Regions from separate parts of the Nocardia sp. CA-119907 genome, predicted to be linked through region 1. Evidence: riboswitches for the same ligand, from Rfam matches in the RefSeq annotation. Region 1 holds a riboswitch; each other region holds the start of a gene.
The links. A riboswitch is a leader RNA that binds a small molecule or an ion and turns the genes downstream of it on or off. The one in region 1 is predicted to bind S-adenosylmethionine.

Region 1 (7,639 bases):
CCCGAGCGAGGGGACCGAACTCAGCGCGTTGCGCAACCACGGACGCCGGGTGTAGGTCGCCGCGAAGGCCAGGCCGACCCCGCCGATCACGGCGAACAGCAGGGCGAGTCCGGCCAATCCGAGGGTGTTGGGCACCGCGTCACCGAGTGCGCGGGTCACCGGCTGGCCGGTGCTGATGGAGTGGCCGAGGTCGCCGGTCGCCGCATTCGTCAGCGCGGTCCAGTACTGCTCCCACAGTGGGCGATCCAGTCCATAGCGCGCCTGCAGTTCGGCGATCGCGGCCTTATCGATCGGGGTGCCGGCACCGGCACCGTCGGCCGCGATGGAGACCGGATCGGCGGGCAGCAGGTACAGCACTACGAACGAGATGGTGAAGGCCGCCCACAGCACCCATATCGCCTGCAATACCCGCACGATCACATACCGAGCCATGACTACCGCCCGCTCAACCAGGTATCGAAGAACTGCAGCCGGGCCGAGGCCTCGAACTTCAGATCCCGCACGCTCTGCGCCGCGCCGATGGCCTGGGACAGTTCCACCGTCGGAATCCACAGCCCCGCGTCGAGCACCGCCTGTTGCGCGGTGCGGATCAGTGCGGTGCGGGCGGCGGCATCCGAGGCGCTGAGCTGACCGTCGAGCACGTCGTCGAGGGCCGGGATGCGTTCGCGGGCATTGAGATTGCGGCCGTCGACGCTGAACGAGGTGCGCAGGATGTCACCGTCGGCGCGGGTGGTGTTGTAGTAGGTGGCGTCGAAATCCTTGAGGTTCTGCCGGGCCGTGCTTTCCGGGCCCGACACCAGATCCAGCTTCAGCTCGACACCGATCTGGCGCAGCTGCTGCTGTACCAGCTCCAGAATGGCCTGGTTGCCCGCGAACGCCTGACTGAAGAGCACCGAGAAGGACAGGCGATCACCATTCTTCGTGCGAATGCCGTCACCGCCGGGCGTCCAGCCCGCCTGGTCGAGGATGCCGCGCGCCTTGGCCGGGTCATAGGCCAGCCGCGCCGAAAGATCCTGGTAGCCGGGCGTGCTGCTGGCCAATGTGCTGGTGGCGGGTTTGAACTGCGGACCGAGTACGGTGTCCACCAGTTGTTTCCGGTCGATCGCTGGCAGCAGTGCCTGGCGCACCGCCGCATCGCGCAGCGGGCCCCTGGTCACATTGGTCTGGAAGCCGAATGGCACACCGGGATTCGCGGTGCTCAGCACCCGACCGCTCGCGGCCTCGATCTGCGGCGCGTCCTGCGGCAGCGCGTCGCTGACCGCGTCGAGCTGGCCGGAGATGAGACTGCCGGTGCGGACACCGGATTCGGGCACGACCGTGAATTCGATCTTGTCGAGGTAGGCCTCGCCCTGATGGGCGAAGACCGCCGAACCCCAGTTGTACCCCGCGCGTTTGGCCAGGGTCGCCGAGGCATCCTGTCGCCAGGACGCATAGGTGAACGGGCCGCTGCCGATATTGTCGCCCAGGCAACGCTGATCGGCAGGCTTGGCCGTGGTGGCATCGCCTTGAATGCCGAGTTGAGCCGTCGAGGACGCCTGCAGGAACTGGGCATTGGGCTTGCTGAACTCGACCCGGGCCGTCAGCTTGTCGACCGCGGTCGTGCCGACATAGTTGGTGAGATAGCTGGAGCCGAGCGGTGTTTTCGCCGCGCCTAGCTTGATCACCGAATCGAAGGTGTTCCGCACCGAATCCGCGGTGAGCGGTGTGCCATCGCTGAAGGTGATGCCGTCGGCCAGGTGGAAGGTGAATAGCTTGGCGTCGGGTGAGATCTCCCAGCTCTTGGCCAGCCAGGGCTTGATCTCACCGGTCTTGGGATCCTGGTCGGTCAGCGAATCCACGATCTGACGGGTCACGTAGAGCGTCTGGTTGGTGCCGGCCTGTGCCGGATCCGAGCAGGTCGGCGCCTGGGAGAGGCCATAACGCAAGGTCCCGCCCGGCTTCGGCGGGCCCGCGTCAGCGCCGCCCGAGGCCGAATCACTGCCGCAGGCGGCCAGACTCGCGGCCGCGGTGACGGCGGCGGCCACGGCCGCGATGCGATGGCGGGGACGGATCACTGTGGTACTCCAGATGTTTCGGTGCGGACGAGTTCGCCGCGGGAATCGATGTCGTATTCGGTGCCGGGACGCCCGGCACCATGGCCGTTTGCGGCGGCGTCACGGTTGCTGGCCAGCGGCCTACTCGGAATGCGGCGGCGCAGTTCGGGCGCGACCTCGGCCTGGAAGAGTTCGAGACTGTCGCGATGTTCGGCCTCGGTGCGGCCGTCGCGCTCGGCGGACAGATGGATCACCTCGTGCCCGAAGGCCTCGTGCTGGCGGCCCACCTTGTCGATCACCTGCTCGGGACTGCCGACCAATGCCGAACTGCGTGCGACGAAATCGTCGAGGGTCTCGAAGACGATCGGCAGGCCGAGCTTGCGCGCCAGCGCCAGCCGCGCCTCGAAGATCGGGCGGTACACATCGAGGGCCTGCTGGGACGTGCGTGCCACGTGGAATCCGGCGGTACCCGCGCCGACCAGGGCGTCGGCCGGGTCGTGCCCGTAGTACTCCCAGCGCTCCCGATAGTGGCGCACCAGTTCGGCATACGGTTCGATCGGATTGGTGACATTGGCCGAGAACAGTGGGTCACCGTGGCGCGCGGCGAGTTCCACCGAATCGCGGCTGGTCGCGCTGCCGTGCCAGATCCGGATGCGCGGCTGCCACGGCCGCGGCAGGGCCTTGGCCTCGACCAATTCCGGACGGAACCGACCCGACCAGGTCACGCTGTCGCTGTCCCATAGCGCCCGAAACAGTTCGTAGCCTTCGCGATTGCGATCCCACTGGTCCTCGGTGGTGACGTGGTACAGCTTCGCCTGTGCCGCACCGTTGCCCTTGCCGATGATCAGTTCGAGGCGGCCGCCGGAGAGGTTGTCCAGAGTCGAGTAGTCCTCGAACGCGCGCACCGGATCCAGCAGACTCAGCGTGGTGACCGCGGTGAACAGGCTGAGCCGGGAGGTGACCGCCGCGATATGGGACAGGAGCACCGGCGGCGCGGCCGAGAGGAACGGATCCTCGTGCCGCTCACCGACGGCGAACCCGTCGTAGCCGAGTTCCTCGGCGAGACGAGCCTGGTCGATGACATTGGTGAGTCGCTCCCTGGTCCCAGGCAGCCGTCCGGTGCTCGGGTCGGGCACCCGGGTAACGAGGGTGAACAGCAGGAATTTCATCTGCGATCACGACTTCTTCGGTAGGCCGGGCGGATTGATCCGCGAGCTCGGCACGGTCTCGGTCTTCAGCCCCCACCGGTCGATGACCTGCTGGTAGGTGCCGGTCTGGATGGCGTTGTCGATGGCCTTGTTGATGGCGCCGATCAGACCGTTGTCCTTCTTGGTGAGCACACCGATTTCGCCTTGCAGCGTGTCACCGGCGCCGGAGAAGGTCGCGACGATCTTGGTCTGGTTCGCGGTGGTGCTGTGGTAGATCGCGGACGGATTGGGGCCGATGTAGCCGTCGAGGCGCTGCGAGGCCAGCGCCAGGTAGTAGTCGGTGACCTGCTGGAAGTAGGCGATATCGATCGCGGGCAGGCCCTCGGCGACGTTCTGCTCGTTCCACTTGACCAGCAGCTGCTCCTGATTGGTGCCGCTGCCGACGCCGATCCGCCTACCCGCCAGGCTCTTGCGATCCCTGTAGTCGAGCGTGCTCTGCTTGGGGATCTCCAGTGCGACGGTGTCATTGCGGTAGGTGGCGAAGTCGTATTTCTCCTTGCGCTCCTCGGTCACGGTGACGTTGGAGATGAACACATCCGCTTCGCCGGAGTCGACTCGCACGAAGTTCTGCGACCAATCGGCCACCTGCGCAACGAGTTTCAGACCGAGAATGTCGGCGATCAGTGCGGCGAAATCGACCTCGGACCCGACGATGGTCTTATCGTCGGTGGCGTAGAACCGCAGCGGGGGTGCCGCGCCGCCCGATCCGGTGACCACCAGCGTGCCGCGGTCGCGAATGGCCTGCGGCAGTTCGGCGGCGATGGCATCGACCTTGGGCGCGTGGATCCGGCCGGACTGGCCGGGGGACAGGTCGAAGGTGATCGAACCGGCGGGCTGCGCGGAGTTTTCCGCATCGGGGTCGGTGCCGCAGCCGGTGGCCAGCAACGCGACCGTGGCGGCCAGGCCGACCAGGGCGGAGAGCTTCATTGAATACCTGTTCATCGGGAGCGCGCACCGCGCTCAGCGGACTCGGGACAGAAATGCGCGGGTGCGCGGGTGCTGGGGGTTATCGAGTACGGCGGCGGGCGGGCCCTGTTCGACGATCACGCCGCCGTCGAGGAAGACGACGGTGTCGGCCACCTCACGGGCGAAACCGATTTCGTGGGTGACGATCACCAGCGCGGTGCCGCCGTCGGCGAGATCGCGGATCACGTCGAGGACTTCGCCGACGAGTTCCGGATCCAGTGCCGAGGTCGGTTCGTCGAACAGGATCACCGGCGGTCGCAGCGCCAACGCCCGGGCAATGGCCACCCGCTGCTGCTGTCCGCCGGACAGCCGACGCGGATAGGCGTCGGCCAGTTCGCCGATGCCGACACGGTCCAGCAGTTGCTCGGCCTCGCGCTCGACTTCCCGGCGCGGGCGGCCCTGTGCGGAAATCGGTGCGAGCGTGACATTGTCGAGCACCGTCAGATGCGGGAACAGGTTGAACTGCTGGAAGACGAAGCCGATATGCGAACGCTGTTTGCGCACCTCGCGATCCGACAGCGCGTGCAACCTATTGCGGCGCAGTCGATATCCGATCAGCTCGCCGTCGATGTGCACGGTGCCCGCGTCCAGCGACTCCAGATGGTTGATCACCCGCAGCAGCGTCGACTTGCCGGAGCCGGACGGGCCGATCACGGTGACCACCTCACCCGCCCGAACCGTCAGATCGATGCCGCGCAGAACTTCGGTGGTGCCGTAGGACTTTCGTACGCCGCGAACCGCTACCGCGGCGGCCCGGTCGACGCTGGTGTCGATCGTCTCGGTGACCGGCGCGCTCATCGGGTGGCTCCGCGCGGTGCGGCGGAACCGCTTTCGGCGATTTCACGCAGCTTGTGCCACACCTGCTGGATCGGAGTCGGTGGCGGTGTGCGGTGCGCGCCCTTGGCGTAGTGCCGTTCGATGTAGTACTGCGCCACCGAGAGAATCGTGGTCAGCACGATGTACCAGACCGTCGCGACCATGAGCAGCGGCACCACCCGGCCATTGCGTCCGTAGATCACCTGGACCTGGTAGAAGAGTTCCGCGATCGCCATTACCGAGACGATCGAGGTGCCCTTGAACAGGCTGATCACCTCATTGGTCGCATTCGGCAGGATCGAGCGCATCGCCTGCGGGACGATGACGGTGCGGAACTGTCGCAGCCGCGGAATCCCGAGCGCGGCGGCGGCTTCCAGCTGTCCGGGATCGACGGAGATGAAGCCGGCCCGGATGATCTCGGCCGAATACGCGGCCTGATGCAATGCGAGGCCGATGACCGCCGCGGTGAACCCGCTGATCACCCCGTTCACCTCGAAGGTGAGAAATCCAGGACCGAACGGGATGCCGAGCGACAGCGTTTTGTAGAGGTAGGCGATGTTGAACCAGAACAGCAGTTGCACGATCAGCGGAATCGAGCGGAACGCCCAGATATAGACCCACGAGATCACCCGCAGCACCGGATTATTCGACAACCGGGCGATTGCCAGTGCGGTGCCGATCAGGAATCCGAGTGCCGTACCCCACAGGGTCAGCTCCAGGGTGACCTTCAGCGCCGATAGCACCGACTTCGCGGTGAAGTACTTGGCGAAGGTCGACCAATCCCAGCCCGGATTGGTGACCAGTCCATGGACGAACTGCGCGAGCAGTACCAGCGCGACGGCGCTGATCACCCAGCGCCACGGATGCCAGGTCCTGGCGATCGGCGGTGCGCCGGTGGTGGTTACGGCAGTGCCGGGTGCACCCGATGCCGTGGCATCGGGTGTGTGGGCACCCGGTATCGGAACATCCGAGAGGGCATCGGATGCGACGGACGCGCTCATGATTTCGGTTCCTCCATCGTTCCCGGCGGAAGCACCCGCACCCGGTGACCGGGGGGTTGCTGCGACGTCGACGAGCCAGGTCTCTCGGTCGCTCTGGATGGTGTGTCCGACGCCGAGCACGGGTCGGTCGGTCTAGCCGAAATATCATGCGAAGCAGGCGAAGTCCGGCACAAGGGTACGAATCAGCGTGAGCGCAGATCTTGTCCGAACGGTTGTGAACAGGGATTATCGACCGGGTCGTGCGGTGGATCGCGAGGCTTCGGGTGTAGTCCCTCCGGCGTATTTCGCCTGGAGGGGGTACCCCGCGTGCCATCGTGACGGTCGGGTGGGTTGCGCGACGCGACGGCGTTGCCGGTCGAAATCAGCCCGGTTCTGTTGGTTTGCTGGAGTACTCTCTGACCTCATTCGTGCCCGACGATGAGGAGGTTCACGTGACCCTGCTGCGCCGTCTGACCACGCTTACCGCCATCGCGACCGGTGCGGCTGCGCTGACGCTGGCCGCCCCCGGCCTCGCCGCCGCGGTACCGGCGCCGATACCCGGACCCGCAATCCCGGCGGCGACCCCGCCGTCCGTCCAAGCCGCACCCGGAGATGCGTTCGGTGCTTACCAAGCCACTGTCGAGGCGCTGCGCGCTGTGGGCATCGACCCGTTCCTGTACCCGGCGGCCGCGGCGTTCTGCTCCAGCGGCAACTCCCTCGGCCTGGTCCCCGCCGTCGCGGGTGCTGTCCCGGGGCCGTGGCCCAAGACCACCGTGGCCATTCCTGGACTGGACCTTTCCGCGGTCAAGACGGGCCAAACCCTGTTCACCTTCATGCCCTACGGCGTAGCCACCGACAGCACGAACGTCTCCGGCATGAACGTCGCCTGGCTGAATCTGGCCAATGGCCGCAGCGGCGTCACCGCCATGGGCCCGCTCTCCGACGTCGTCCGAACCATGGTGCCCGCCGAAATCCCCGCCGAAATACGACCACTCGCCGAACGCGCCTTCGAGAACTTCTTCGCCACATTCCCCACCGGCGGCATCCGCGCCGTCCCCGTCGACACCGGTTCCGGCACCGTCCTGGCCGCGGTGTTCGGCACCGTCGACAACGCCGGCAAGCCCTGCTTCTTCCTGCCGACCGTCGGCATCACCTCGGTGCGCTGAGCCCGGCGAACATCCGAGGTCGCCAGGCCGCGCCGCTGGACCCTGGCCCGGATGTGGCGTCAGCTGATTTCGGGCATGCGGCTGCCTGGTTCCGGGGTTGATCAGGATCCGGTGGAACTGATGGCGGGGTCTCTGTCGGGCATTACCGCCATGGATTCGGCCTGATCTTGATCAGTGGGTGGTGTCGAGGTGGCGGGATTTCCAGGTCAGGGTGTTCGCGCGATGGGCTCGGCGCGAGCGGGACCACAGGCGGAGATAGGCGGCGATGGAGACCGGGTGTGCCAGGGCGGCAAGGATATCGGCGCGGGTAAGGGCGCCGCTTTCCAATGAGCGGGCGAGTAGGCGACTGGTGACCGCGGCGGTGTAGCCGAGGAGACCGGTGGCCCGCAGCCGGCCGCGACCGGCGACGGCGGCCAGCGGCGGTATCCAATAGGCCAGTGCCGCAATGGCTCCCACGGCCGCGCCGCCGG
Region 2 (7,639 bases), 3.3 Mb from region 1:
GCGGTTCGCTGGCGCGCAGCATGTCCTCGCGCTCGACGACCTTGACGCGCTCGCGACCCTCCGGCTCACCGAGGGCGCGCTCGTGCGCGTCGAGGCGGTACCAGCCCTGCCAGGTGGTGAACGGGATGCCCTTGCCCTCGAGGAATTCGGTGACGGCGTCCAGTTCCGGCTTCTCGGCCGGAGTGAAATTCACGCTGTCGTCGAGCAGGCAGGCCACGGTCTCGTTGGCATCGCCCTTGGTGTGGCCGATGAGACCGACCGGACCGCGCTTGATCCAGCCGGTGACGTAGGTGGCGGGCAGGTAGCGCTGCGCACCGTCGGCGTCCTCGTCGGCGATGACGCGTCCGGCCTCGTTCGGGACCACGCCGGCCTGGTCGTCGAACGGCAGATTGGTGAGGTTCTGCGACAGGTAGCCGACCGCGCGATAGATGGCCTGGACGTCCCAGTCCTTGAAGACGCCGGTGCCCTTGACATTGCCGGTGCCGTCGAGCTGGGTGCGCTCGGTGCGCAGGCCGACGACCTTGCCGTCCTCACCGATGATCTCCGCCGGGGATTCGAAGAAGTGCAGGAACAGCTTGTGCGGGCGGTTGCCGACATCGCGGATGGCCCACTGCTCGAGGGTGTTCGCGATCATGTCGACCTGCTTGGAGTGCCGGCGCGCGGCCTCGGAGCCCTCGTCGTAGTCGATGTCCTCGGGATCGACGATGACCTCGATGGTCGGGGAGTGGTCGAGTTCGCGCAGCTCGAGCGGAGTGAACTTGGCTTGGGCAGGACCGCGGCGGCCAAAGACGTGCACCTCGACCGCCTTGTTCGCCTTCAGGCCGTTGTAGACGTTCGGCGGGATTTCGGTCGGCAGCAGTTCGTCACCGGTCTTGGCGAGCACACGCGCGACATCGAGTGCGACATTGCCGACACCGAGCACGGCGACCTTCTCGGCCTCCAGCGGCCAGGTGCGCGGCACATCCGGATGTCCGTCGTACCAGGACACGAAGTCCGCGGCGCCGTAGCTGCCGTCCAGGCCGATGCCGGGGATGTCCAGCGCGCGGTCGGCGTTGGCGCCGGTGGAGAAGATCACCGCGTCATAGAACGTGCGCAGATCGTCGAGGGTGATGTCGGTGCCGTAGTCGATATTGCCGAGCAGGCGGACCTGCGGCTTGTCGAGCACCTTGTGCAGGGCGGTGATGATGCCCTTGATGCGCGGGTGGTCGGGCGCGACGCCGTAGCGAATCAGACCGAACGGCGCCGGCATGCGCTCGTACAGGTCGATGCTCACATCGGCATCGGACTTCATCAACGCGTCGGCGGCGTAGATACCGGCCGGTCCTGCGCCCACGATCGCTATGCGAAGCGGGCGAGTCGCTGCACTGTGTTCGGTCATCTTCTTACGCGCACCCTTATGGTCGAAACAATTAATGGCGTCAGTCTTAGCTTAGGCTAACTTGGCGCACCTTCTTTGGTTGCACCTGACGATGCGGACAGGCGGCTCGCGGCTGCACAGTCGCTACGTCGGTGAGCTGACATATGGCTATGACAGCAGGCCGCAGTCTCGCGATTCTATCGGTGGCGCATGGCGCACCCTGCGGGCGGTGCGTGAACCGGATGGTTGCCATCCAGGCTCACTTATCGGAGTACCCACTGTCCGGGTGGCTATCAGATCATTGCCGCGCCGCCCGCGGTGCGAGGTCGAGCGCGGTCCGGGGGCGCCTGTCGGATACCGCTGCCCACCAGGGATGATCGACCCATGACAGAGCAGCAGGGCACCGACGACGAACCGGTGATCGAGGTCGACCAGACCGATCGCCGCACGATGGCGCCGTTCATCGCGGCGGCGGTATTCGCGGCCGTCGTCCTGGTCGCCATCGTGCTGGGCGCCGTGCTCTCGCCCGCTGAGAAAAATGTCACAGATTCGGACAAGATCGCGGCCGCGGTGCATCGCTACGCGGAGGCCAGAGGCACCACCGACAGCACACCGCCGCCCGCGGTGGCCTGCCAAGGATTCGACGAGAGCAAGTCGCCGCTGGCCGCCCAGTTCGGTGGCGCCGCGGCCGGAAAGTCGATCAAGGTCACCAACATTGACAATGCCATGGTCGACGGCGATAGGGCGAAGGCGAACGTGACCATCGCGGTCGACGGCCGGGAGACGCCGGCGACGTGGAATTTGATTCGCTCCAGCGACCGCTGGATCGTCTGCAACTGATTACCGGCGCGGCGCTGACCTGGGTTTGACATGGCGGCCCCTGCCCAGGCAATCTCGGACGCAGGTCATGAGAACCAGCGTCAAGCCCCGGCTAGCTGGTCGGCAACCCTCCTCCGCGGTGGGGTGCTCCGGGTGACGACCTGGCCGCGCACCGAAACCCAGGTGCGGCAAGCGTGGATTCACAGGAGGATCGCATGACATATGCCGGTGACATCACCCCACAGCAGGCGTGGGAGTTGTTGCGCGACAATCCCGAGGCCGTGTTGGTCGATGTGCGCACCGAGGCCGAATGGCGCTTTGTCGGCGTCCCCGATACGAGCTCGATCGATCGGCCGACGGTGCTGATCGAATGGGTCGACAGCAGTGGCGCCCGCAACGGTGAGTTCGTCGCACAGCTGACCTCGGCACTGGAGGGTCGCGACCCGGCGGCGCCCGTGGTCTTTCTCTGTCGCTCCGGGCAGCGTTCCATCGGTGCCGCGGTCGCCGCGACCGGTGTCGGGATCGAACCGTCGTACAACGTGCTCGAGGGCTTCGAGGGCCCGATCGACGAGTTCGGTCACCGCGGCGGCTCCGGCTGGCGCGCACTCGGTCTGCCGTGGCGGCAGTCATGATCACCGGTGGTGCGTTCGACAAACCGCTGCCCGAGGGGGTCGGCCCCGCGACGCTCGGCGTCCGCGGCGGCCTGCGCCGCTCCGGATTCGAGGAGACCGCCGAGGCGCTGTACCTGTCCTCCGGTTTCGTCTACGAGAGCGCCGAGGCGGCCGAGGCCGCATTCACCGGCGATATCGAACACTTCGTCTACTCCCGCTACGGCAACCCGACGGTGGCCATGTTCGAGGAGCGACTGCGCCTGATCGACGGCGCCGAGGCCGGTTTCGCGACCGCGAGCGGTATGTCGGCGGTATTCACCGCGCTCGGCGCGCTGCTGGGTGCGGGCGATCGACTCGTGGCCGCGCGCAGCCTCTTCGGCTCGTGCTTCGTGGTGTGCAACGAGATCCTGCCGCGCTGGGGTGTGGAGACCGTCTTCGTCGACGGCGATGATCTGGACCAGTGGGAGCAGGCGCTGTCGGTGCCGACCCAGGCCGTGTTCTTCGAGACGCCGGCCAACCCGATGCAGACGCTGGTTGATGTGCGCCGGGTGACCGAACTCGCCCATGCCGCGGGCGCGAAGGTGGTGCTGGACAACGTCTTTGCCACCCCGCTCCTGCAGCGTGGTTTCGAGCTCGGCGCGGATGTGCTGGTGTATTCCGGCACCAAGCACATCGACGGCCAGGGCCGGGTGCTCGGCGGCGCGATCCTCGGCCCCCGGGATTACATCGACGGTCCGGTGAAGACCCTTATGCGCCATACCGGTCCGGCGCTGAGCCCGTTCAATGCGTGGACCCTGCTCAAGGGGTTGGAGACCATGCCGCTGCGGGTGCGGCATTCGACCGAATCCGCGCTGCGCATCGCCCGCTTCCTCGAGGGCAATAAGTCCGTCTCATGGGTGCGCTATCCGTATCTGGAATCACATCCGCAACACGAGCTGGCGACCAGTCAGATGAGCGGCGGCGGCACGGTCGTCACCTTCGAGCTGAACGCGCCGGAGCACGAGGCGAAGAAGCGGGCCTTCGAGGTGCTCAACCGGTTGCGCATCGTCGATATCTCCAACAACCTCGGTGACTCCAAGACCCTGATCACCCACCCCGCCACCACCACCCACCGCGCCATGGGCCCCGAGGGCCGCGCCACCATCGGCCTGTCCGACGGCGTCGTGCGCATCTCGGTGGGGCTGGAGGATGTCGAGGATCTGCTGGGCGATTTGGACCACGCGCTGAGCTAGTACATCCGACGAACGCGACGCGATGGCATCGTGCGCCCGCGTCGCGTTCGGACTCAGTCGCGTCGGACTCAGTCGCGTTCGGACTCAAACGTGCCGGTGACTGGCTGTTGGCTCGTTGTGCTGCCGGGCGAGGGTGGGGTGTTTTGCCGGTTCGTGCGGATTAATGGCAGTCGGCTTGTTGTGCCGCCGGGGCAGCGTGGGGTGTTTTGGCGTAGCCGTGGCTATTGGCGATGAGCGGGCCTGGGTCTCGTTCGCGCGGGTGAATCGCTGTCGGCTGGTTGTGCCGCCGGGCCAGAGTTGAGGGGTCTTGGGTCTGGTTCGTGTGGGTGGATGGTTGTTGGTTCGTTGTGCCGTTGGGTCGGGGTGGGGTGTTTGGCGTAGGTGTGGCTGTTGGTGATGAGCGGGCCTGGGTCTGGTTCGTGTGGGTGGATGGTTGTTGGTTCGTTGTGCCGTTGGGTCGGGGTGGGGTGTTTGGCGTAGGTGTGGCTGTTGGTGATGAGCGGGCCTGGGTCTGGTTCGTGTGGGTGGATGGTTGTTGGTTCGTTGTGCCGTTGGGTCGGGGTGGGGTGTTTGGCGTAGGTGTGGCTGTTGGTGATGAGCGGGCCTGGGTCTGGTTCGTGTGGGTGGATGGTTGTTGGTTCGTTGTGCCGTTGGGTCGGGGTGGGGTGTTTGGCGTAGGTGTGGCTGTTGGTGATGAGCGGGCCTGGGTCTGGTTCGTGTGGGTGGATGGTTGTTGGTTCGTTGTGCCGTTGGGTCGGGGTGGGGTGTTTGGCGTAGGTGTGGCTGTTGGTGATGAGCGGGCCTGGGTCTGGTTCGTGTGGGTGGATGGTTGTTGGTTCGTTGTGCCGTTGGGTCGGGGTGGGGTGTTTGGCGTAGGTGTGGCTGTTGGTGATGAGCGGGCCTGGGTCTGGTTCGTGTGGGTGAATCGCTCTCGGCTCGTTGTGCCGGCGGGCCAGGGTTGAGGGGGATCGGGTCTCGTTCGTGTGGGCGAATGGCTGTTGGCTCGTTGTGCCGCCGGGGCGGCGTCGGATGTCGTGCCGAAAAGTGTGGCTGTCGGCGATGAGCGCCGCGGTCCGGTGAGGATGTTCGCCGGTCGCCGGGCTTTACGTCGTTATGCGGAGGTCTGTCTCATTACGCTTGGGGTATGCGAATTTCGGTTGCGGCGGACGAGCGGGTGGGGGTGGCCGAGCAGCTCGTGGTTGAACTGGGCAGGCGGGGGTTCGAGACCCTGGTGCACGGCGCGCTATCGGATACCGAGCGGAACGACTGGGCTTGGGCCAGTGCGGCGGCGGCGCGGGATGTGATCGAGGGGCGGGCCGAGCAGGCGATCGTGTGCTGTTGGACCGGGACGGGTGCGTCGATCGCCGCCAATAAGGTCGCGGGGATCCGGGCCGCGCTGTGTGGTGACGCCGTGACGGCAGCCGGTGCGCGGAAGTGGAATGACGCGAATGTGCTTGCGTTGAGCCTGCGTTCGACCTCCACCGCGGTCCTGACGGAGATTCTGGACGCCTGGTTCGGCGGCGAGCCGAGCACGGATCCGGATGACCGCGCCAATATCGCTCATCTGTCGAAAATCGAACGCGGTCACTGATCGGTCCTGGCCCGCCTACACCGCCGCACCAACGATCCGTCCTGAGCCTGAGCCTGAGCCTGAGCCTGAGCCTGAGCCTGAGCCTGAGCCTGAGCCCGTGCCGACTCTGAATCTGAGCCTGAGCCCGAGCCCGCGCCGAGCCTGAATCCGAGCCTGAGCCCGTGCCCGTGCCCGAGCCGAGCCTGAGCCCGCGCCTGAACACGAGCGAGCCAGAGCCCGAGCCTGCGCCGAGCCTGAATCCGAGCCTGTGCCTGTGCCTGAATCCGAGCGAGCTTGAGCCCGCGCCGACCCTGAATCTGAGCCCAGCCCGCGCTGGCGCCAAGCCTGAATCCGAGCCTGTGCCCGTGCCCGTGCCCGTGCCCGTGCCTGTGCCCGCGCCTGAGCCCGCGCTCAAGCCCGAGCCCGCGCCTGAACCCGAGCGAGCCTGAGCCCGCGCCGCCCCTGAATCTGAGCCCAGCCCGCGCTGGCGCCAAGCCTGAATCCGAGCCTGTGCCTGTGCCCGCGCCTGAGCCCGCGAGCGAGCCTGAGCCCGCGCCTGAACCCGAGCGAGCCTGAGCCCGCGAGCGAGCCCGAGCCCGCGCCTGAACCCGAGCGAGCCTGAGCCCGCGCCGACCCTGAATCTGAGCCCGAGCCTGTGCCCGCGCCGGCGCCAAGCCCGAATCCGAGCCTGTGCCCGTGCCCGAGCCGAGCCGAGCCTGAGCCCGCGCTCAAGCCCGAGTCCGAGCCTCCCCGCCTGCGCCTGCGCCTGAGCCCTCGCCGCGCCGTGCCTGCGCCCGTTCCCGCGCCGTGCCTGCGCCCGTTCCCGCGCCAAGCCTGCGCCCGTTCCCGCGCCGAGCCTGAGCCCGTGCCTGAGCCCCGCCGCGCTTATGCCCGCACCCGCGCCGTGCCTGCGCCTGAGCGCGCCTGAGCCCGCGTCGCGCCTGCGCCCGCCCGTTCCCGCGCCGAGCCTGAGGTTGGCCGATGCGGCGCGGATTATTGACAGCATGCTGTCAAACATGACAGCATGCTGTCATGGCTACGAGAACAGTTCACCAGGCCGTCTACAACACGCTCGCCGACTGGGAGGTCGGTGCCGCGACCGCGCATATCAACAATCCGCGCTGGCAGATCGCTCCCGGGACGTTTCGGGTACGGACCGTTGGGCCGACGCGGGATCCGATCACCACAATGGCGGGAGTGCGCATCGTGCCGGATGTGGCGCTCGCCGATCTCACCCCCGCCGACAGTGCGATGCTGATCCTGCCGGGGGCCGATCTGTGGATGACCGGCGACGAATTGGCGCCCTTCGCGCACAAGGCGCGGGAGTTCGTCGACGCGGGAGTGCCCGTCGCGGCGATCTGCGGCTCCACCTTCGCCTTGGCCAAGGAGGGCCTGCTCGATGACCGGGCACACACCAGCAATGCGGTGGAAGTTCTTCGGTACAGCGGATATTCGGGTGCCGCGCACTATGTCGCCGAACCGGCTGTGACCGGCGATAACGTGATCACGGCCAGTGCGATGGCGCCCTTCGAATTCGCCCGCGAGGTGCTCGACCTGCTAGGCGTCTACGAGCCGCGCATCCTCGACGCCTGGTACCGGCTGTACGGGCACAGCGATCCGACGGGCTATGCCGAACTCGCCGAATACGAGATGGCATCGTCGCAGACATGAGCGATACGCCCGAACAAGAGTTGTTCAGCGCCGCGGCGATCACCTCGTTCCGGCTGAACGGCCAATTCCTCGCCATCGCAGAGGAATTGGCCGGTCCGGCGGGGCTGACCGCCGCCTGGTGGCAGGTCATCGGCGCGGTGCTGCGCGGACCGCTGCCGGTCTCCGGGATCGCCCGCGCGATGGGCATCACCCGCCAGAGTGTGCAGCGCATCGCGGACCTATTGGTGGACAAGGGACTCGCCGAATATCGGCCCAACCCGGCGCACCGGCGCGCGAAACTCGTCGCGGTTACCGAGGCCGGTCGCGATGCGATCAAACGCATCAACCCGCAGCACGCGATCCTCGCCGATCGCCTCGCCGACGAACTCGGCCCCGAGCA
Region 3 (7,639 bases), 1.5 Mb from region 1:
CGCGCTGCGGGCTGATCGCTGGAATGCGGATTCGGCTGCCGCGCAGCGTATCTCGTGGAACGACCCCGGCCGCAAAGCGGGCCTGCGACGATCGACACCACCGTTGTCGCCGCCCGAGCTGTGGCATACCGGACCGGACGATGTGGTCAGAACATCGGAAGGGATGAATTCGCTGCGACGAACTCGGCAGCGAATTCATCACGCGTACAGGTCATCTCGGCAGGCTGGCCCGGTGCATCGTGACAGGCGATGCGCCGGGCCAGCCGGTCCGATTATCCCTGAACGGAATTCGGGGCAGCGTTAGCTCGCCTCGATGACCGCACGCCGTCCGTGCCCACCGTACAACTGCCGCGCCTCGCTCGGCGTAACCGTCTCCGGTCGCGTCGGCGGTTCGCCCTTCAGATGCTGTTCCAGAATCTGCCCCGCCATCGGCGCGATATACGGCGCGGCGACGATCAGCCCGAACGAGTTGAACGCCTTCGTGCCCCACACGATGATCTTGGCGGCCGGGCGCACCGCCAGATCCACGATTCCCGGCCGATCGAAGCGGCCGAGCCTGCGCATCCACTTCGGCAGCGTGGCAACCGAAGCCAGTGACAGCAACCGACTGCCGAGGGCATAGCTGATCCCGGCGCCATGGCGCGGGGAGGTCCACAGTAGGTGATGCATGCCCGCCTCGGCGCGCTCGGACGTGCACAGGCGCGGGCGGACTTTCGCAAAGTACGCGCGCACCTCCTCGCGCGAGCGCGGCACCTCCTCCGGTTTGCAGGTCTGCAGTTCGGCGGCGATCGCGCACTCCTGCCAGTAGCGCGCCTCCTCCTCGGGGCTGAGCGGCCCGGGGCCGAAGACCTCGTAGGCCTTGAGTACCGAATGCCAGCCGGTGATGTGGATCCACAGCTGGGTTTCCGGGCTGTTCGCGCTGTAGCGCTGACCGCTGATCGGTTCGATGCCGGTCATCGGCGCGTGCACCTGCATCAGGTGTTCCGCGGCCTGGATGGCGGTGCGGCCGTCGGCGATCGCGACGAGCAGGAAGTAGGCGAAGGTGTGGTCGAGGCGGCTGCGCGGATCGGTGTAGATGCCCTGCGAGTCGGCGACGGCCGCGGTCAGGAATGGGTCGAAATGCTCGAGGACCACCGCGCGCTGGAAGCCGATTACCGCGGTCGGTGCGGTCCAGACCTTCCAACTGGGCGAATCCGGGCCGAAGAATCCGTAGTCGTCCCGGCGAAGTGTGGTCGGATCGAAGGCCATCTGCTGCTCCTTTGCCTGCTCGCCTTCCCTGAGCGGCGAATACAACGCAACCGTAGCAATTGCGGTCGGGCAATGCAACGGCCCCGTAGCATTTATCTGTGGACGGATTCCGAATCCGCCGCCGGTGCTGACAGGATGGATGCGAATGGAGGTGAACCCGACAGTGACCAAATCGCGTTCCGCGCCGAAGCCGGCCGCACCGGACCGGCCGCGACGGCGATACGCGCCCCGCCTGCCGCCCGACGAGCGTCGTGCCCAACTGCTCGACGCCGCCTACACGGTGCTGAGCCGAATGGAACTGCACGAACTGAGCATGGAGGCGGTCGCGCACGAGGCCGGTGTCGGAAAACCGGTGCTGTACACCGTGTTCAAGACGCGCGCCGAACTCGTTGCGGCGCTCTTGGAACGCGAACGCGAACGCGGCCTGGAGCAGGTGGCCGCGACGCTGCCGACCGATCTGCTCGGCGCGGACCCCGTCGCGGTCGCTTCCGCGACCGTTGCGGCATTTGTCGGTGTCGCACTGGAGAATCCGACGCGCTGGCGGCTGATCCTCGCCGGACCCGGCACTGCCCCCGACGAATACCGTGCGGCACTTGTCGATTCGCGCACCGGCGTCTTCGATCAGGCCGAGTCGCTGGTCCGCATGGGCATGGCGGTCGATTCGCGCTGGGCGGGAATGGATTCCGGACTGCTCACCAACTCGCTGTTGAGCGTCGCGGAAATGCTCGGCAGACTCGCGGTCAGCGCACCGGAGGAATATCCCCGCGAGCGACTCGAAGGCTTCGTCCACTCCATCGTGCAGTTGCTCGTCGGCGCGCCCGACGCAGGCGCCCTGCGAGCTGAATAATGTTGCGGTCCAACTAGATCAGGTTTCCCAACCCGGAAAACATGGGTGAGCCGATGGGAATGGCATGATCTCGATCATGACCAATCGACGACTTCCCGTACTCGCGCTGACCGCGCTTCCTGCCATGGCGATCGCGTTCGGCTCGGGCGCCACCGCCACCGCCAGCGGGCTGGAGCCCCCGGTGATGGAAGAGGTCTTCGCGCTGACGGGAACCGTCTCGGCGAAATTCCACAACCCGAACGACCGTGGCGTGTGCTGGGTCTACAACGCCGACACCGGCGAAATCTTCGGCGGCAACAACCCGACCTCCTTCGCCGTTCCGGACGGCAAGATGGTCCAGACCTCCCTGGGCAACGGCAACCTCCCCACCGGCCAGGTACACGTCCGCGGCGCCTGCGCCTTCGACCGCCCAACCGGCAACCACGACTACGCCTCCACCACCGACATCATCACCGTCGACGTAACCGGCAAGCCGAGCACCGGCAGCTTCGGCTGACCCACCCAAGACCGAATAGCACCCGGGCCCAGCGGTCTGGCCCGGGGCGCTGTTGCCCGACCAATCGATCGCGGACAGACCGGCGTCGCGGGGCGGCACCGATGCCGAACCGCTGAACATCGCGGCGAGAGTTCAGCGGGTGCGGCTGATTCGGGCCAGGCGCATGGTTTCGGTCAGGAGTTTCGAGACCGCTGCCGCTTCGGTGAGGAAGCCGTCGTGTCCGTCGCGGGAATGGACGATTTCCAGACCTTCGCAGCCGGGGAGGCCGTCGGCCAACTCCTGCTGGGTTCGCAATGGGTACAGGCGATCGGAATCGACACCGCCGACCACGCACGGGACCGGAGTGGCGGCCAGGGCGGCCGATACGCCGCCGCGGCCGCGGCCGATATCGTGGCGGTTCATCGCCTCGGAGAGCAGCACGTAGGTAGCGGGATCGAAACGGCTACAGAGCTTTTGGGCCTGGTGGTCCAGATAGCTCTGCACCGCGTAGCGGCCGCCGTGCCACGGATCCTCATCGCCCTGCGCGTGGTTCTCGAACCGGTGATCGAGTTCGCCCTCGGTCCGGTAGGTCAGGTGCGCGATGCGCCGGGCGATGCCCATACCGGCCATGGGGGCGCGGTCGGTGTCATGATAATCGCCGCCCTGCCAGTCCGGATCGGCCTTGATGGCGGCGATTTGCGTTGTCTGCGTGCCGATCTGGTCGGCGGTGGCGCGTGCGCCGACGGCCAGCACCAGTGCGGAACCGACCCGATCGGGAGCGCCGACCATCCACTCCAGCACGCGCATGCCGCCCATCGAACCGCCGACCACGGCGGCAAGGCGCTCGATGCCGAGCAGATCGAGCAGCGCCGCTTCCGCGGTCACCTGATCGCGGATGGAGATCTCCGGAAACCTTGCGCCCCAGGGCTTTCCGTCCGGTGCCAGCGATGACGGGCCGGTGCTGCCCTTGCAGCCGCCGAGCACATTCGTCGCGACGACGCACCATTCGTCGGTATCCACCGGCGCACCGGGCCCGACCATGCCGTCCCACCAGCCGGGCAGCGGGTGGATATCGTCGGGCACCCCGACGACGTGCGAGTCACCGGTCAGCGCGTGCTCGACCAGCACCACATTGTCCAGCATGGGGGAGAGCTCGCCCCAGCGCTGCACGGCCAGATGGACGTCCGGGATGACCGCGCCGTTCTCCAGCCGCACATCCCCGATGGCGATGATGCCGAGCCGCCCGTCCGGCGGTGGCAGGGCCACCGCGGACGAACGGACGGTACTCGGGTCGGCACTCACAGTCACGTCGTAGCCGCCGCGAAACCGGCTCGCAGATCGGCCAGGATGTCATCGATCCCCTCGATGCCCACGGCGAGTCGGACCAGCCCCGGGGTGACGCCGGAGGCCAGTTGCTCAGCGGGCGTCAACTGCGAGTGTGTCGTGGACGCCGGGTGGATTACGAGAGAACGCACATCCCCGATGTTAGCTACATGGCTGTGCAGGGCTAACGCGTCCACGAACTTCTTGCCCGCATCGACGCCGCCGCGCAGTTCGAACGCGACGATCGCGCCCGCGCCCTTCGGTGCCAGTTCGGCGGCGCGTCGATGCCACGGCGAGGACGGCAGGCCCGCGTAGAACACCGATTCCACGGCCGGATGCGTGCTCAGGAATTCGGCGACCGCCTGTGCGTTGGCGACGTGGCGCTCCAGCCGCAGGCTCAGCGTTTCGATGCCCTGACTGATCAGGAACGCGTTGAACGGCGATATCGCCGCGCCGAGGTCGCGCAGCAGCTGCACCCGCGCCTTGAGTGCATAGGCCGGAGCGCCGAGATCGGCGAAGACCGCGCCGTGGTAGCTCGGGTCCGGGGTGGTGAAACCGGGGAAGCGGGATTCGCCCTGCGCGTCGCGCACGGTCCAGTCGAAGGCGCCGCCGTCGACGATCACGCCGGCCACCGCCGAACCGTGCCCGCCCAGGTACTTGGTCGCCGAATGCACGACGATGTCCGCGCCGTGGGCCAGCGGCTGGATCAGGTACGGGGTCGCGACCGTATTGTCGACGATCAGCGGCAGGCCCGCCGCGTGCGCGATCGCGGAAATGCCGCGGATATCGAAGATCGCACTGCTCGGGTTGGCGATGGTCTCGCCGTAGAAGGCCTTGGTATTCGGCCGGATCGCCGCGCGCCACTGCTCGAGATCGTCCGGATCCTCGACGAAGGACACCTCGATGCCGAGCTTGGGCAGCGAGTAGTGGAACAGGTTGTAGGTGCCGCCGTAGAGGTGCGGGCTGGAGACGATGTGATCGCCAGCGGCGGCGAGATTGAGGATCGCGTAGGTCTCCGCGGCCTGACCGGAGGCCAGCAACAGCGCGGCGACACCGCCCTCCAGGGCGGCGATGCGCTGCTCGACCACATCCTGGGTCGGGTTCATGATCCGGGTGTAGATATTGCCCGGCTCGGCCAGCCCGAACAGTGCGGCCGCGTGATCGGTATCACGGAAGGCGTACGAGGTGGTCTGGTAGATCGGGAGTGCGCGTGCGCCGGTGATCTCGTCGGGCGTCTGGCCCGCGTGGATCTGCTTGGTCTCGAAGGACCACTGCGCCGGATCGATTCCGGCGGAATCGATATCGGTCGCGGACGCGTTGGGGTCACTCATGTCTTGCTCCAAAGGGGTTGTTCGCCAGCAGGTTTCAACGGAATGCGGGTGACGGACAACAACACATGGCGGGAACCTCCTGAAGTGCGCGCTTGCTCTCGGCTTTCGAGAGCCCGGTCATCACCCGGAGCACCCCACCGCAGCTGGAGGGTTGCCGTCCAGCAAGCCGGGGCTTCGCGCTGGCACTCATGACCTGACCGACATGGTAACCGGAGTGCGGTCGGCGGCTGAAATCCGTTACCGGTTTTCCGCCGCGGCGACGTCGGTGCGCCCGGTGCACACCCGCATGAACTCGTCGAATGATGTGGTGAACGCGTTGCGGGCGTCGGCAGCGGCGGCCGAGGTGTCGGCCTCGTCGAAGATCGAGTTCGAACATTCCATGCTGAGATGACCGATCAGCTGCCAGGCGCCGACGACCAGGCGCACCGGCAGCGCGTCGGGCTGGGTGTCGAGTCGGTCGGCGATCGCTTCGGCGATCGCGACGTTCTTATCGTCGGCGAGTTCCATGCTCTGCGCGCTGACCGTCGGACTGCTGCGCAGGATCCGCTGCATCTGCTGGAAGCGCCGGAACGAAATGGGGCCATCGACGCTTTCCGCGGCGTGATCGACGACTTGCAGGAATGCCTCGCGCAGCGATAGCAGTTCATTGCCGGTGACCGGAAGTCCGCGCAGGCATTCGGCGATGGCGAGGCCGAAGTCCTTGACCGGCCCGAGGACGATGTCCTCTTTGCTGTCGAAGTACCGGTTGATGGTGCGCGGTGACACGTCCGCGCCGTTCGCGATCTGCTCGACCGTCGTCGCGTCGAATCCCTGTGCGTCGCAAAGGTCCAACGCGACCTCGATGATGCGCAGCCGGGTCTGCTGCTTCTTGCGTTCGCGCAATCCCACGCTCGCGCCGGCGCCGGACGAACCGAGCCCTGGGTTTGCTGTGGCGCGCACAGCGTTGTCGGCTGCGGCGCTCGCGCCGATCGGCGTCGATGACTCGAGCATGGCCCCATGCTATCGCAATCGGGACATTTCGTGTCCTTAACAGTCAAATGTCGTGATGCGACATTTTTCTCTTGACGACAAATGTCCGTCGATGACAGGATGACTGCACGACTTCGGACGGCTAGGAGAAGACAGTGAGCGAGACCGCGACAGTGGTGGAAGTTCCAGGAAGACAGGCCAGCTCGACGCGCTGGCTGGCGCTGGGTGTGATTGCATTGGCCCAGCTCATGGTGGTTCTCGACGCCACCATCGTGACCATCTCGCTGCCCTTCGCGCAGCAGGACCTCGACATCAGCGACGGCAACAGGCAGTGGATGCTCACCGCCTACACACTGATCTTCGGCGGTCTGCTGCTGCTCGGCGGACGGCTGGCCGACTATATGGGGCGGCGCCGAATCTTCATCGTCGGTCTCGTCGGCTTCGCCGGGGCATCCGCGGTGGCCGGTCTGGCGCAGAACGGCGCCGAGCTGTTTGCCGGGCGTGCGCTGCAGGGCGCGTTCGCGGCGTTGCTCGCACCGGCGGCGCTGTCATTGCTCTCGGTGACCTTCACCGAGGCGAAGGAGCGCGCGACCGCATTCGGCGTGTTCGCCGGAATCTCCGCGGGTGGTGCGGCGCTCGGCCTGATCGCGGGTGGGGCGCTGACCGAGTACGCCTCGTGGCGCTGGTGCCTGCTGGTGAACACCCCGATCGCACTGCTCGCGCTGCTCGGCGCGCTGGCGTTCGTGGTGCGGGATGTGCCGACGCCGCGCACCGGCGGCTATGACGTGCCGGGTGCGGTCACCGTGACGCTCGGTCTGATCGCCATCGTGTACGGATTCAGCCGCGCCGCCGAGGACGGCTGGCTGGCCGGGAGCACCCTCGGATTGCTCGTCGTCGGTGTCGCATTGCTGATCGCCTTCGTCGTCATCGAGCGCCGCTCGACGAATCCGCTGCTGCCGCTGCATATTCCGGGTGAGATCAACCGCGGCGGCGCGTTCCTCGCCGCATTGCTGATCCCGATCGCCATGTTCGCGATGTTCCTGTTCCTGAGCTACTACTTCCAGATCACCCTCGGCTACTCGTCGCTGAAGGCCGGCTTCGCCTTCCTGCCGTTCCCGGCGGGCATCGCGATCTCCGCCGGTGTCACCAGCGCGCTGCTGCCGAAGCTCGGCCCGCGTCCGCTGATGGTGGCGGGCGCCGTGCTCGGTGTCCTCGGGCTGGTGTGGCTGGCGCAGCTGAGCTTCGGCGACAGCTACGCGGCCAGCGTGCTGCCCGCGCAGGTGCTGATCGCGCTCGGCATGGGCCCGCTGTTCGTCGGCATGCAGACCGTCGCGCTGCATCAGGTCGAGGAGGAGGACTCGGGTGTGGCCAGTGCGCTGCTGAACGCGGCTCAGCAGGTCGGCGGTGCGGTCGGTACCGCGCTGCTCACCACGATCTCGGTGCAGA
Region 4 (7,639 bases), 3.2 Mb from region 1:
CAACCCCATTCGCGTCCCTGCTCGGCGACAATGAGCAGCGGCACCATGCCGATGGCGAGTACCAGCACACCCCACCAGTCGACCCGGTCGGTGGAGTGCGGCCGCTTCGGCAGCTTGAGCACCCTGGAGACGACCGCGAGCGCGATCAGGCCGACCGGCACATTCACCAGGAAGACCCAGCGCCAGCCGCTGACCCCGAGGATGGTGTCCTGTCCGGCGAGCACACCGCCGAGCACCGGGCCGATCACGCTCGAGGTGCCGAATACCGCGAGGAAGTAGCCCTGGTACTTGGCGCGTTCACGCGGGCTGAGGATATCGCCGAGGATGGTCAGCGCCAGCGACATCAGACCACCCGCGCCGAGTCCCTGGAACGCGCGGAACGCCGCCAGCTGGTACATCGACTGCGCCATCGTGCACAGCAGCGAACCGATCACGAAGATCGAGATGGCCGCCATGAAGAACGGCTTGCGGCCGAACATATCGGACAACTTGCCGTACAGCGGCGTCGCGAGCGTCGCGGTGATCAGATAGGCGGTGGTCGCCCACGCCTGCATCGAATAGCCGCTGAGATCGTCGGCAATGGTGCGGATCGAGGTGGAGACGATCGTCTGGTCCAAGGCCGCGAGCAGCATGCCGAGCATCAGACCGCTGAGAATGGTCAGGATCTGCCGGTGGGTGAAACCCGTGGACTCCTCCACGGTGGCCGGTGCTGTCACGAGTCGTTCTCCATCTCGAATCTGTACAGGTTCTGGTCGTTGCGGATGGCCGCGATCATGGCGGGCTTGGCCAGCTCGTAGTCGTCGACGAACTGTCGAAGCAGCCCGGCGAAGGCGACCCGGTCCTGCGGCGTCCAGGCCGCCATCACCCGGGTCAGGTTTTCGTGCCGGCGCCTGCGGATCCGCTCGGCGACCTCGCGACCGAGCTCGGTGACGGCCAGCACGGTGGCGCGGCCGTCATTGCGATCGGCCTGCCGCTCGACCAGTTGCCGCTCGACCAGGTGGGCGACGTGCCGACTGATCGTCGACGCATCCGAATGCACCGCGTCGGCGAGTGCGCCCGAGCGCATCGGCCCGTCACAGAGCAGCCGGAACAAGATCGCGAATGCCGCGGGATCCACACCGTCCCTGGTTCGCAGCTGCGCGGCCGTCCGATCGCGGATCCGCTGCAGCCGGGTGAGCTGAATCGCGATCGTGTCGACCGACCGCTCGTCCTCATCCACTGGACTCACCTTTACTTGCGTCAATCAATTAGTTGCGTGATACAAGTATGTAGACGACCTAGCGGCTAGGGCAAGCAATTAAACGGCCTTTACCGGCCCTTGAACTCTGGGGCGCGCTTCTCGAAGACCGACTGGATGGCCTCGGTCAGATCCTCGGACGGCAGGAATGCAGAGTTCCACGCGGAGACATAGCGCAGCCCGGCCGCCACCTGATCCTTGGTGCGCTGCTCGAGCACATCCTTGGCGCCCTGCACCACCAGCGGCGGGTTCGCGGCGATCTCGCGCGCGGTGGCGTGCGCCGCGTCCAGTGCCGCATCCTGATCGGCGAACACGTCATTGACCAGGCCGATCTTCTCGGCACGCGCCGCGTCGATGTCCTTGCCGGTGTAGGCGAGTTCGCGCAGATGCCCCTCGCCGATGATGCCGGGCAGCCGGTGCAGCGACCCGATATCGGCGACGATCGCGACCTTCGCCTCGCGCAGGCTGAACTTCGCGTCCGCGCTCGCATAGCGGATATCGGCGGCGGCGATCAGATCCAGCCCGCCACCGATGCACCAGCCGGAGATCGCGGCGATGACCGGCTTGCGGCAATCGGCCACCGCGGTCACCGAGGCCTGCATCCGGCGCACTTCGTAGAGGAAGTCGGTGCGCGGCGCGGCCAGGGCCCTATCCGCCATCAGCGGACCGAACGTCCCGGCCATCGCGGGCAGGTCAAGTCCGTAGGAGAAGTGTTTGCCGGAACCGGTGAGCACAATGGCACGGACCTCGGGATCGGCGTCCAGGCCGCGGAAGATCTCCGGCAGCTCCCGCCAGAAGTCCGGACCCATCGCATTGCCCTTGCCGGGACCGGTCAGTGTGACCTGCGCGACATGGTCTTTGGTTTCAACGGCGAAAGCCTGCCAATCAGTCATTTGTACAGCGTATCGAGACAGTCGTCTGCGGACTCTCGCAACCACCACGGAGCGAGTCTTACGAGCGACGTTCGCGGCCCGTCTCGCGTCCGAGCCGTCGAAGTACATACACCGCAGGCATGAGCCTCAGCCGCTGGACGGCGCACCTCCGACACCGAACTACCCGCTCGAGGCGACCACCACGGAGCGAGTCTTACGAGCGACCGTTCGCGGCCCGTCTCGCGTCCGAGCCGTCGAAGCGCATGCGCCGCAGGCGCGAGTCTCGACGGCTCGGACGCGAGACAAAAGGGGGCCGCGAACACGCCGCGCCGCAGGCGCGGCAAATCCAACACAGCATGTAAATGCTGTGCAAATGTTGGTGTGGCGCACTGGTTCACCCATCGGCGCCGGCCGCATGATGGTCGAGTCAGCAAACCCCGCATCATCGGGCTGGGAGGCCATCGTGCTGATGCATCAAGGAATAGGGCTTGACCGTTTCAACGCGATGACTCGCGCCCGTGCCGTCCACGCGCTGTTCGAAGTCTGCTGCAATGTCACCTGGGCGGCCACGCTCGCCGACGCCCGGCCCTACCCGGATCGCGATGCGCTGCTGGCCACGGCGGATGTCGAACTGCTCGCACTCTCTCAATCCGATCTCGATCGCGCCTTCGATGCGGTTGTGCACGAACAGGTCTCGCAGCGCAACGTGAGTGAGCTGGCCCGGGTGGTGCACGACCGGATCGACCGGATGCTCGGACCCACCGACGGATATCCCGAATACTGACCGAGCGAAACTCGTCCGGCGTATTGCCCGCAATCGCTCTACTCTGGATCCATGCGCAGGTCGCTTCCACCAGTCGCATGCCGGGTCGCGGATACCCTGATCGCGCGCGGCCACCATGGTGTCATCGTCACTCAGCCCGCCCCCACGCCCACCGCCGCCGATGCCGCACGGGCACTCGGCGTCGATGTGGGTGCCATCACGAAATCCCTGGTGTTCCTGCTCGATGAGGATCCGGTGCTGCTGCTGGTCTCCGGCGCGCATCAGGTGGATCTGGCGAACACCGGCGCGCGGCTGGAAGGCACACTCACCCCTGCCCCCATCGATATGGTGCAGCAGGTGACCGGTCAGCCCATCGGCGGCATCGCGCCGGTCGGCCACCCCACCAACCTGCCGACCTGGGTGGACAACGCGCTATCGGCGCACCGGGAGGTGTGGGCCGCGGGCGGCGTTCCGAATACCGTGTTCCGCACCTCGTTTCGGGAACTGGTGCGCATTACCGCCGGACTTCCGATCGACGTGGATTGAATTCCGTGCCCGCTCGGGAACAGTGCGGACCGCGCAAGGGAGATCAGTCCAACAACCATGCGACGGCCCATTACCGACAAACCCGGCGTAGTTTCGTCATGTGACTGATGCTCAACCGCCTGCCACGGACATCCAGATTCCCGATGATCTGAGCGGCATCACCGCCGAGCAGTACCGCGCTTCCATGCGGCACTATCCCGCGGGCGTCACCGTGGTCACCCTCGGCTCGGAAAACGGTCCGGTCGGCTTTACCGCCACCTCATTCGCATCGCTGTCCCTGGAGCCCCCGCTGGTCTCCTTCAATATCGCCCACACCTCGTCGAGCCTGACCGCGCTGCGGGCGGCCGAGTCCGTGGTCATCCATTTCCTCGGCGAACATCAGCACGATCTGGCCCAACGCTTCGCCCGCACCGCCGATCAACGCTTCACCGATCGCTCGCTATGGACCACCCTGGACACCGGCGAACCGGTACTGCACGGCACCCCCATCTGGATCCGGGCCACCATTCAGCAGCTGATCCCGATCGGTGACCACACCTTCGTCGTCGGCCTGGTCACCCGGGTGCGCGACAGCACCGAGGAACAGCCCGCCGCCGCGCCACTGCTCTACTACCGCGGCCGCTACTACCGCCCGACCTCGCTCGAGGACTGAGCTCGGTCGAATTCTGCTGGGCAGCAATAGCGTTCGATCGTTCCCTGCGCGGTGAAGTTCTCGGAACGAAGTCGGCGGCGTTAGCCGATCACGCAGGGCGCGGCGCCGTCCGTGGCATGGGTGCTGGTGAAGGGGCGGGTCTCGGGGGTCGGATTCCACTGCCCATCGGTGCAGGCGTAGTTCCAGCTCGCGCCCTTGGCAACGAGGGTGGCGATGGCATCGATCAGGCGGTCCACATCGGCGGAGCTGGTGCCGAGGCCGATGCTGGCGCGCAGAGCGCCATCGAGGCCGAGGCGCGCGAGCAAGGGATGGGCGCAGAAGCGGCCGTCGCGAATGCCGATGCCGTGCTCGGCGGAGAGGTAGGCCGCGACCTGGCCGGGGACGAAACCATCCAGGGTGAAGGCGACAATGCCGACGATGTCCGGACTGTCGTCCCAGATGCGCAGCAGGTTGACGCCCGGAATGGCGGACAGGCCGGTGCGCAGCCGATCGGCGAGCAGATGTTCGTGAGTGGCGAGGGATTCGGAATCGATCGCACAGAGCGCGTCACATGCGGCGGCGAGCGCGGCCGCACCGAGGACATTCGGGGAACCGGCCTCATGACGCTGTGGAGCGGATGCCCACTCCGTGCGGGTGACGCCGACCTCGCGGACCGCGCCGCCGCCCGCCAGATACGGTTCGGCGGCATCGAGCCAATCCTGGCGTCCGACGAGCACTCCCGCGCCGAACGGCGCGTAGAGCTTGTGACCGGAAAAGGCGAGGTAGTCGATACCGGTGTCGCGCAGGCTGATTCGACGATGCGGTGCCAGTTGCGCGGCATCGACCAGGATGCGGGCTCCGCACTGGTGGGCGATAGTGGCCAGGCGCTCCAGGGGCAGGACCTCACCGGTCACATTGGAGGCGCCGGTGACCGCGAGCAATGCGGCTGGCCTACTGCACAATTCGGCGATGAGCTGACGGATGGTCTCCTCGACGGTCGCCGCGGCCCGCACGACGCGGCGGCCGTGCCGGGTCCACGCCAGGAAGTTCGCGTGATGCTCGATATCCAGCACCACGGTGTCGCCGGGGACGCAGGCGGCGAGCAGGTTGAGCGAATCGGTGGTGTTGCGGGTGAATACCACCACCTGGTCGTCGGCGGCATCGAGGAAACGCGTGACCGAACCGCGGGCGGCTTCGTAGCACTCGGTGGAGATCCGCGAGGCGTAACCCGCGCCGCGGTGCACACTCGCGTAGTACGGCAGCAGTTGCTGCACCCGGTCGGTGACCTGCGCCAGTGCCGGTGCGCTCGCGGCGTAGTCGAAGTTGGCGTAGGTGGTCGTCCCGCCCTGGACCAGCGGCACCCGGAGGTCGTCACCGGAGACCCGGGCGAAGGCGGAACAGGTCTGGTCAACAACAGCAGCCATCACAAAATCCCATCGGCTATGGGACCCGTAATCAGGTGATTATCCGAGTCCGCGCTTGCCGCACCCGGTCGGGCTGCGGCCCGGTCGATCACCCGGAGCACCCCACCGCGGAGGAGGGTTGCCGACCAGCTAGCCGGGGCTTGACGCTGGTACTCATGACCTGAACCGAGATTGGCAGATGCCGCACCGCTGTGTCAACCGCCGTTTTCGTCGCCCCTTCAATGCATATCCATGCACTCAAATAAATAACCTTGCAAAGCCGGACGATCTGCGATCTCATCGAGTGGTGACGCTTTCCCTGCTGCTCAGCTTTATCGGTCTGTGCGTTCTGCTGTCGATCACGCCCGGTCCGGACTCGTTCCTGGTGCTGCGATTCTCGATCGTGGACGCACGACCTGGCATCGCCGCGGCAATCGGTTCGGCACTGGGCGGCATCGTCTGGGCGGTGGTGGTCGCGGCCGGGGTCGCCGCACTGCTGGAACAGTCCGCGACCGCCTACCGGATGCTCAAGGTCATCGGCGGAATCTACTTGGTGTACTTGGGAGTTCGGGCGTTGGTCGAGCACCGCAAGGAGCGCGGGACCGACACCGCGCAGGTGTCCGGTCAGCCGGGCACGGACGCGGCGACCTCAGTTCGCTCGGCATTCGCCGCGGGGCTGGTGTCGTGCATGTTCAACCCGAAGGTCGGGCTGTTCTACCTGGCGGTGCTGCCGCAATTCCTCACCGATGTCACCTTCGCGAACACCCTCGCGCTCGGCGCCATCGAATGCAGCATCGCGGCCGTGGAGATGATCCTGCTCGCCCTGCTGGCCTCCCGGGCGGTGGCCATGCTGCGCCGCCCCCGGGTTCGCGATCGGCTCGAGCAGATCAGCGCGGCCATCCTCGCGGCACTCGGGATCGGCACCGCCGCGTCGGCCGCGTAATCCATTGCGCGCCTTGTCGATGGCCACCTCGGGTAGCCGTCGACAAGGCGCACGGCGTCGCTAGTTCGGCTGAATCTCCTTGCGCCACAGCAGCACCGACGCGATCAGCGAAACCACCGCGGCGGCGGTGAGCCACCAGAACGCCTGCCGGAACCCGGCATCCACCGGCAATCCGGCGGCGGCTGCGCGATACAGCACCACCGCCAGCAATGCCGCTCCGATCGACCCGCCGACCCGCTGCAGAATATTGACGAACGATGCCGCATCGGGCATCTGCTGGGGCCGCACCGCGGCATAGGCCGCGGCGACGATGGGCATCCCGGTCAACCCGGTCGCCATGCCGCGAATCAGCAAAAGCGCCTGTATCACAACAGGATTCATCGAGGCATCGCCGAGCGCGAACGGCACCGTGACGGCGACCGTGACCGCACTGCCGACCACCGCGACAACACCACCGCCGTACCGATCGGTCAACCGGCCGCCGATCGGCATCGCGATAATGCCGCCGAGCCCGAACGACATCAGCAGCAATCCGGTCGCTATCAGACCATCGCGGTGCAGGACCTGAAAGTACAACGGCAGCACCAGCATCGACCCGAACATCGAGGCACCGGCGAAGAAGTTCGCCACATTCGCCGTCGCGAACACCGGATGCCGGAACAGTCCGACGTCGAGCAGATTCGCACCGTGCCCACGTACCGACCGCGCCACGAACAGTCCGAGTGCCAGCGCACCGACCAGCACCGAAACCCATACCGTGGGCGCGGAAATGCTACCGCGACTACCGAATTCACCGAGCCCGTAGACCAATGCCGACAGACCGACGCCGATCAACGCGAATCCGGTGGTGTCGAATCGGCCCTGGGTATCCGCCGTCGCCGCCCGCGGCAATACCCGGCGCGCGAGTACGAACGCCACCAGCCCGAACGGGATATTGATCAGGAACAACCACTCCCAGTCCAGGTTCGCCAGCATGACGCCGCCGACCGTCGGCCCGATCGCGGGTGCGGCGACCACCGCGATCCCGACCACGCTCATCACCCGGCCCAGCCGCTGCGGACCGGCGACCTGACCGATCAGCGTCTGCCCCGCGGGCACCAGCAAACCCGCGGCCAACCCCTGCGCGATCCGCAACCCGATGAGCCAACCGATATTCGGCGCGAGTGCGCACAACCCCGAGGTGACGGTGAACGCGGCCAGCGCGCTCAACCAGACCCGATCCATCCCGAACCGGCGTCCGAGCC

Region 2: it holds a riboswitch for S-adenosylmethionine, as region 1 does, so the genes downstream of both, ACQP2D_RS03160 (rhodanese-like domain-containing protein) here and ACQP2D_RS31440 (amino acid ABC transporter permease) in region 1, are expected to answer to the same signal.
Region 3: it holds a riboswitch for S-adenosylmethionine, as region 1 does, so the genes downstream of both, ACQP2D_RS38470 (bifunctional o-acetylhomoserine/o-acetylserine sulfhydrylase) here and ACQP2D_RS31440 (amino acid ABC transporter permease) in region 1, are expected to answer to the same signal.
Region 4: it holds a riboswitch for S-adenosylmethionine, as region 1 does, so the genes downstream of both, ACQP2D_RS02415 (aminotransferase class V-fold PLP-dependent enzyme) here and ACQP2D_RS31440 (amino acid ABC transporter permease) in region 1, are expected to answer to the same signal.

Annotation. Positions count from the first base shown of each region.
Region 1 covers NZ_CP192091.1:7,042,066-7,049,704, reverse strand. Annotated here, with positions in the region: gene ACQP2D_RS31465 (ABC transporter permease) at 1-432, opposite strand, end outside; gene ACQP2D_RS31460 (ABC transporter substrate-binding protein) at 435-2,054, opposite strand; gene ACQP2D_RS31455 (LLM class flavin-dependent oxidoreductase) at 2,051-3,202, opposite strand; gene ACQP2D_RS31450 (ABC transporter substrate-binding protein) at 3,209-4,183, opposite strand; gene ACQP2D_RS31445 (amino acid ABC transporter ATP-binding protein) at 4,202-5,005, opposite strand; gene ACQP2D_RS31440 (amino acid ABC transporter permease) at 5,002-6,024, opposite strand; SAM riboswitch class I at 6,035-6,128, opposite strand; gene ACQP2D_RS31435 (hypothetical protein) at 6,456-7,169, shown strand; gene ACQP2D_RS31430 (glycosyltransferase) at 7,341-7,639, opposite strand, start outside.
Region 2 covers NZ_CP192091.1:664,948-672,586, forward strand. Annotated here, with positions in the region: gene ACQP2D_RS03150 (FAD-dependent oxidoreductase) at 1-1,378, opposite strand, end outside; gene ACQP2D_RS03155 (Rv0361 family membrane protein) at 1,742-2,197, shown strand; SAM riboswitch class IV at 2,261-2,377, shown strand; gene ACQP2D_RS03160 (rhodanese-like domain-containing protein) at 2,392-2,808, shown strand; gene ACQP2D_RS03165 (O-succinylhomoserine sulfhydrylase) at 2,805-4,019, shown strand; gene ACQP2D_RS03170 (RpiB/LacA/LacB family sugar-phosphate isomerase) at 5,164-5,610, shown strand; gene ACQP2D_RS03175 (DJ-1/PfpI family protein) at 6,622-7,260, shown strand; gene ACQP2D_RS03180 (MarR family winged helix-turn-helix transcriptional regulator) at 7,257-7,639, shown strand, end outside.
Region 3 covers NZ_CP192091.1:8,503,048-8,510,686, reverse strand. Annotated here, with positions in the region: gene ACQP2D_RS38495 (winged helix-turn-helix transcriptional regulator) at 1-15, shown strand, start outside; gene ACQP2D_RS38490 (oxygenase MpaB family protein) at 301-1,248, opposite strand; gene ACQP2D_RS38485 (TetR/AcrR family transcriptional regulator) at 1,394-2,095, shown strand; gene ACQP2D_RS38480 (hypothetical protein) at 2,172-2,591, shown strand; gene metX (homoserine O-acetyltransferase MetX) at 2,724-3,878, opposite strand; gene ACQP2D_RS38470 (bifunctional o-acetylhomoserine/o-acetylserine sulfhydrylase) at 3,875-5,224, opposite strand; SAM riboswitch class IV at 5,308-5,418, opposite strand; gene ACQP2D_RS38465 (TetR family transcriptional regulator) at 5,462-6,214, opposite strand; gene ACQP2D_RS38460 (MFS transporter) at 6,349-7,639, shown strand, end outside.
Region 4 covers NZ_CP192091.1:527,116-534,754, reverse strand. Annotated here, with positions in the region: gene ACQP2D_RS02445 (MDR family MFS transporter) at 1-716, opposite strand, end outside; gene ACQP2D_RS02440 (MarR family winged helix-turn-helix transcriptional regulator) at 713-1,219, opposite strand; gene ACQP2D_RS02435 (crotonase/enoyl-CoA hydratase family protein) at 1,309-2,130, opposite strand; gene ACQP2D_RS02430 (2-oxo-4-hydroxy-4-carboxy-5-ureidoimidazoline decarboxylase) at 2,615-2,893, shown strand; gene ACQP2D_RS02425 (YbaK/EbsC family protein) at 2,945-3,418, shown strand; gene ACQP2D_RS02420 (flavin reductase family protein) at 3,603-4,070, shown strand; gene ACQP2D_RS02415 (aminotransferase class V-fold PLP-dependent enzyme) at 4,151-5,473, opposite strand; SAM riboswitch class IV at 5,520-5,634, opposite strand; gene ACQP2D_RS02410 (LysE family translocator) at 5,760-6,395, shown strand; gene ACQP2D_RS02405 (DHA2 family efflux MFS transporter permease subunit) at 6,456-7,639, opposite strand, start outside.